Regions from separate parts of the Streptomyces sp. NPDC005820 genome, predicted to be linked through region 1. Evidence: riboswitches for the same ligand, from Rfam matches in the RefSeq annotation. Region 1 holds a riboswitch; the other holds the start of a gene.
The links. A riboswitch is a leader RNA that binds a small molecule or an ion and turns the genes downstream of it on or off. The one in region 1 is predicted to bind thiamine pyrophosphate.

Region 1 (3,228 bases):
CGCAGCGCGGTCTCCCGCCGCCGTACGGTCCACGCGTGTACGGCGAGAATCGCGCCCACGGCTCCGAACTGCACGATCGTCAGGACGGCCGCCGTGGACAGGTCGAAGATCTCGGAGGTCTGCCGGTAGATCTCCACCTCCAGGGTGGAGAAGGTGGGCCCGCCGAGGATCTGGACCACCCCGAAGGAGGTGAAGGTGAAGAGGAAGACCATCAGCGCGGCGGCGGCCACGGCCGGTCCGAGGGCGGGCAGGGTCACCGTGCGCCAGGCCCGCAGCCGGGACGCGCCCAGCATCCGCGCGGCCTCCTCCTGCCGGGGGTCGAGCTGCGCCCAGAGCCCGCCGACGGTCCGTACGACGACGGCGTAGTTGAAGAAGACGTGCGCGAGCAGGATCGCCCACACGGTCGTGTCCAGCCGTACGCCCCACAGGTCGTCCAGCAGACCGCCGCGCCCGACGAGTGCGAGGAACGCGCTGCCGACGACGACCGTCGGCAGCACGAACGGCACCGTCACAACGGCCCGCAGCACCTGCTTGCCCGGGAAGTCCAGACGCGCGAAGACATACGCGCCCGGCAGCGCCACCAGCAGCGTGAGCACGGTGGAGGCGACGGCCTGCCAGGTGGTGAACCACAGGACGTGCCGGATGTCGGACTGGCCCAGGACGTCGACGACCCGCCCGAGCTGCCACGCCCCGTCGACCTTGAGCCCACGGGCGACGATCGCGGCGACGGGATAGGCGAAGAAGAGCCCGAAGAACGCGACGGGCAGGGCCATCAGGCCGAGCCGCGCCGCGCTCCCGGAAGGCCGTCCGGCCGCCTTGGTCACTTCAGTACGAGCGAGGTCCACGACTTGACCCACTGGTCGCGGTTCTCGGCGATCTTCGCCGGGTCCATGGTCTCGGGGTCCTTGGCGGCGGGCCCGTACTTCGTGAACTCGGCGGGCACGCTCGCGCCCTCGACCACCGGGTAGACGAACATGTTGAGCGGCATGTCCTCCTGGAACTCCTTGGAGATCAGGAAGTCGATGAGCGCCTTGCCGCCCGCGCTGTTCCTCGCGTTGCTCAGCAGCCCCGCGAACTCGATCTGCCGGAAGCAGGTCCCGTTCGCGACGCCGGTCGGGGCGGTGCTGGGCTTGGGGTCGCCGTAGATCACCTCGGCGGGCGGGGAGGAGGCGTACGACACGACGAGCGGCCGGTCGGCCCCCGCCTTCTTGCCGCCGGCGGAACCGGAGAACTCCTCGTTGTAGGCCTGCTCCCAGCCGTCGACCACCTTCACCCCGTTGGCCTTGAGCTTCTTCCAGTAGCCCGCCCACCCGTCGTCGCCGTACTGCGCGGCCGTGCCGAGCAGGAAGCCGAGGCCCGGGGAGGAGGTGGAGGCGTTCTCGGTGACGAGGAGGTTCTTGTACGCGGGCTTGATCAGATCGTCGTACGACGTCGGCAGAGCGAGCTTGTGGTCGGCGAAGTACTTCTTGTCGTAGTTGACGCAGATGTCGCCGTAGTCGATGGGCGTGACCCGGTGCTTACCGGCGTCCAGCTGGTACGCGCTGCCGACCTGGTCGAGCCCCTTGGCCTCGTACGACTGGAAGAGACCGTTGTCGAGGGCACGCGACAGCAGGGTGTTGTCGACGCCGAAGAAGACATCGCCCTGCGGGTTGTCCTTGGTCAGGATGGCCTTGTTGACGGCCTGGCCCGCGTCGCCGTCCGTGAGGACCTTGACCTTGTACCCGGACTGCTTCTCGAAGTCGGCGAGCACGCTCTTGGAGGCGGCCCATGAGTCATGGCTGACGAGGGTGACGGTCTTGGAGTCCGACGAACTCGACGAGCTCTTGGCGTCGGACGACCCGCATGCGGACAGCGTGACGAGGCCGAGGCCGACCGTCGCCGCCACGAAGGTCTTGATGTGCACTGGATGTCCTCCTGGGGTTGGCCAGGAAGAACGCGGCCCTGCCCGGGGGACGCCCGGACAGGGCACAACAGCTTGAGCGATGACCGAACTTCCTACCCAGAATGACCTGGGCGAGGTTCAGAGGGTCTGCGGCCCGATTGCCGCACTCTCAGCGCTGTGGCGCTCCCCTGTCGGAATATGAAGATATGACGTGGCCAGATTTTACCGCTCGGTGGCCGCAAGCTGACCACAGGCTCCGTCGATCTCCTGGCCACGGGTGTCCCGGACGGTGACGGGCACCCCGTGCGCCGCGATGGCCTCGACGAACGCCTTCTCGTCCTCGGGCCGGGAGGCCGTCCACTTCGAGCCCGGGGTCGGGTTCAGCGGGATGAGGTTGACATGCACGGGCTTGCCCCGGAGCAGCCGCCCGAGCCGGTCCCCACGCCAGGCCTGGTCGTTGATGTCACGGATCAGCGCGTACTCGATGGACAGCCGCCGTCCCGACTTCTCCACGTAGTCGAATCCGGCATCGAGCACCTCACGCACCTTCCAGCGCGTGTTCACGGGGACGAGGGTGTCGCGCAGCTCGTCGTCCGGCGCGTGCAGCGAGATCGCGAGCCGGCACTTGAAGCCCTCGTCGGCGAACCGGTGGATGGCGGGCACGAGCCCGACCGTCGAGACGGTGATCCCGCGCTGCGACAGCCCGAGGCCGTCCGGAGCGGGATCGGTGAGGGCCCGGATCGCGGTGACGACCCGCTTGTAGTTGGCGAGCGGCTCCCCCATCCCCATGAAGACGATGTTGGACAGCCGCGCCGGCCCGCCCGGGACGTCCCCGTCCCTGAGCGCCCGCATCCCGTCCACGATCTGGTGCACGATCTCGGCGGTGGACAGGTTCCGGTCCAGCCCGGCCTGCCCGGTCGCACAGAACGGGCAGTTCATCCCGCAGCCCGCCTGCGAGCTGATGCACATCGTGACCCGGTCCGGGTACCGCATCAGCACCGACTCGACGAGCGTGCCGTCGAACAGCCGCCACAGCGTCTTGCGGGTGGTGCCCGCGTCGGTCGACAGATGCCGTACGACGGTCATCAGCTCGGGCAGCAGCGCCTCCCGCAGCTTCTCCCGCGCACCGGCGGGGATGTCGGTCCACTCCGCCGGGTCGTGCGCGTACCGCGCGAAGTAGTGCTGCGAGAGCTGCTTGGCACGGAACGGCTTCTCACCGATCTCCGCGACGACGTCCTTCCGCTCCGCAGGCGAGAGATCGGCAAGATGCCGCGGCGGCTTCTTGGCTCCGCGCGGCGCGACAAAAGTGAGTTCTCCGGGCTTAGGCATGGCTGTACCAGTGTCGC
Region 2 (3,228 bases), on a different contig from region 1:
GCCGAGGGGAAGGAGGCGCAGTCGCCGACCGCGTAGACGTCCGGGACGTTGGTGCGCAGCCGGTCGTCGGCCAGGACCTCGTGGTGGGGGCCGAGGGCGACGCCGGAGCCGGCCAGCCAGGCGGTGGCGGGGCGGGCGCCGATGCCGACGACGACGGCGCCCGCGGGCAGCCGGGAGCCGTCGTCGAGGACGACCGCGCCGGGCTCGACGCGGGCCACGCGCGCGTGGGTGCGCAGGTCGGTGCCGCTGTCGGCGTACCAGGCGGTCATCGGGGCGGCGACCTCGGCCGGCAGGGCGCCGGCGAGGGGCCGGTCGGCGGCCTCCACGACGGTGACCGCGCAGCCGGCCTCGCGGGCGGCGGTGGCGAACTCGGCGCCGATCCAGCCGGCGCCGACGACCACGACGTCGTGCTGCCGGGCGAGGACGGGCCGCAGCCGTTCGGCGTCGTCGAGGGTGCGCAGCAGATGGACGCCCGGCACCCCTTCGGCGCCCGGCAGCCGGACCGGTTCGGCGCCGGTGGCGAGGACGAGGACGTCGTACGGGACGGGCCCGGCCTCGGTGTCCACCTCGTGGTCGGCGGGGCGCAGGCCGAGCACCTCGCGGCCGAGCAGCAGGTCGACGCCGAGGCTGTCGAAGTCGACGTCGAAGGCGGAGCCCTCGGCCTTGCCGAGCAGGACGGCCTTGGACAGCGGTGGCCGGTCGTAGGGCTGGTGGGGCTCCGCGCCGATCAGCGTCACGGTCCCGTCGAAGCCCCGTTCGCGCAGGGCGACCGCGGTCTGCACCCCGGCCATGCCCGCGCCGACGACGACCACGCGCCGCCCCGCCGTCCTGTCCTCTTCCCGACTCAGCTCGCTCACCTGATCACCATAGACACCTGACGTTTTGTCAGTCAGCCTTCGTGCTCCGTGACCTGCTCCACAACGCTGGTGCCGCTGCCCTCCTGCGACTCCCAGGACCAGGTCTCCTCCAGCCGCACCCGCCCGTCCGGCAGGGCGAGGACCGTCGAGACGCAGTGCCCCGAGGAGGTCGTGCCGTCCCGCTTGAGCTGGACGTACCGGAATTCGAGCCGGTCCCCTTTACGGGTACCCACGAGATGGCCGCGTACGACGTCGCCGCCCGCGTAGTCCGCCCAGATCACGCCGTCCTGCTCGTGGTACGTGAAGCGGGTGCGGGTGCCGACCTGGCCCGGGGCCTGGTCGGCGACGGGGGCGAGGACGAGACCGTCGAGCGAGCGGGGCATGAGGAGGGGGCTCCCCTTTCCTGACGGGAGGCTCCCTTTACAGGGGCGCGGAAGCACGGGCTAGGGTGTGGCCAACGTAGAGCACTCGCGGGAGCCCGGACGCACCGGGCTGAGAGGGAGGCTGGCCGGCCTCCGACCGTACGAACCTGATCCGGGTCATGCCGGCGAAGGGAGGGGCTGGACGCCCATGTCGCGTACACGTACATCCGACGTCCTCGTCGTGGGGGGCGGAATCATCGGGCTGGTCACGGCGTGGCGGGCCGCGCAGCGCGGGTTCGCCACGACGGTGGTGGACCCCGAACCGGGCGGCGGGGCCGCGCGGGTGGCGGCCGGGATGCTGGCCGCCGTCACCGAACTCCACTACGGCGAACAGACCCTGCTGGGGCTCAACCTGGCCTCGGCCCGCCGGTACCCGGACTTCGCGGCCGAGCTGACCGAGGCGAGCGGGCTGGACCTCGGCTACCGCCGGTGCGGCACGCTCGCGGTGGCGCTGGACGCCGACGACCGCGCCCATCTGCGCGAACTGCACGCGTTGCAGGCGCAGTCGGGGCTGGAGTCGGAGTGGCTGACCGGGCGGGAGTGCCGACGTCTGGAGCCGATGCTCGCGCCCGGGGTGCGGGGCGGGCTGCGGGTGGACGGCGACCACCAGATCGATCCCCGGCGGCTCACCGACGCGCTGGTCGTGGCGTGCGAGCGGGCGGGGGTGGTCCTGCACCGCGCGTGGGCGGAGCGGCTGTCCGTCGTGGGCGGGCGGGCCGCGGGGGTCGTCACCGGGGACGGTACGGCCCTGGCGGCGGGGCAGGTGGTGCTCGCGGCGGGAAGCCTCAGCGGGCGGCTGGCAGGGGTCCCCGAGGACGTACTGCCGCCGGTGCGGCCGGTGAAGGGGCAGGTGGTGCGGCTGACGGTGCCGGCCGGGTACGCGCCGTTCCTCAGCCGTACGGTTCGGGCCGTCGTGCGCGGCGGCCAGGTGTATCTGGTGCCCCGGGAGAACGGCGAGCTGGTCGTGGGCGCCACGAGCGAGGAGTCGGGCTGGGACACGGCGGTGACGGCGGGCGGCGTGTACGAGTTGCTGCGCGACGCGCACGAACTGGTGCCCGGGATCACGGAACTGCCGCTCACGGAGACACGCGCGGGACTGCGGCCCGGCTCGCCCGACAACGCGCCGCTGCTCGGGCCGACCGCGCTGGAGGGGCTGCTGCTGGCCACCGGGCACTACCGCAACGGGGTGCTGCTGACGCCGGTGACCGGGGACGCGCTGGCGCATGCCCTGGCCACCGGGGAACTCCCCGACGAGGCCCGCCCCTTCACCCCCCGGCGCTTCGGCGCCGCCGCCCGCACGGAGCAGCTCGTATGACCATCTCGCTGAACATCTCGGTGAACGGGGAGCGGCAGGCCGTCGCTCCCGGTACGGCCCTCGACAGCGTCGTACGGTCCCTGACGGCGGCGCCCTCCGGGGTGGCGGCCGCGCTGAACGAGACGGTCGTCCCGCGCGCGGAGTGGTCCGTGACGGCGCTGTGCGAGGGCGACCGGGTGGAAGTCCTGACCGCCGTGCAGGGAGGGTGAGCGCCGTGGCCGACGATCCGTTCCTCCTCGGCGGTACGTCCCTCTCGTCCCGTTTGATCATGGGTACGGGGGGTGCGCCCAGCCTGGAGGTGCTGGAGCGGGCGCTGGTGGCGTCCGGGACCGAGCTGACGACGGTGGCGATGCGCAGGGTGGACCCCGGTGTACGGGGCTCCGTGCTGTCCGTGCTGGAGCGGCTCGGCATCCGGGTGCTGCCGAACACGGCGGGGTGCTTCACGGCCGGGGAGGCGGTGCTGACGGCTCGGCTGGCGCGGGAGGCGCTCGGGACGTCGCTGGTGAAGCTGGAGGTCATCGCCGACGAGCGGACGCTGCTGCCGGATCCGGTGGAGTTGCTGGACGCGGCGGAGACGCTGGTGGACGACGGGTTCACGGTGCTGCCGTACACGAACGACGATCCGGTGCTGGCG

Region 2: another riboswitch for thiamine pyrophosphate. It lies ahead of thiO (glycine oxidase ThiO); the one in region 1 lies ahead of ABZ464_RS19155 (thiamine ABC transporter substrate-binding protein).

Annotation. Positions count from the first base shown of each region.
Region 1 is NZ_JBEXXE010000014.1:146,131-149,358, forward strand. It holds gene ABZ464_RS19150 (iron ABC transporter permease) at 1-845, opposite strand, end outside; gene ABZ464_RS19155 (thiamine ABC transporter substrate-binding protein) at 821-1,903, opposite strand; TPP riboswitch at 1,975-2,082, opposite strand; gene rlmN (23S rRNA (adenine(2503)-C(2))-methyltransferase RlmN) at 2,105-3,211, opposite strand.
Region 2 is NZ_JBEXXE010000001.1:230,569-233,796, forward strand. It holds gene ABZ464_RS01035 (FAD-dependent oxidoreductase) at 1-812, opposite strand, end outside; gene ABZ464_RS01040 (hypothetical protein) at 890-1,240, opposite strand; TPP riboswitch at 1,318-1,430, shown strand; gene thiO (glycine oxidase ThiO) at 1,428-2,594, shown strand; gene thiS (sulfur carrier protein ThiS) at 2,603-2,803, shown strand; gene ABZ464_RS01055 (thiazole synthase) at 2,809-3,228, shown strand, end outside.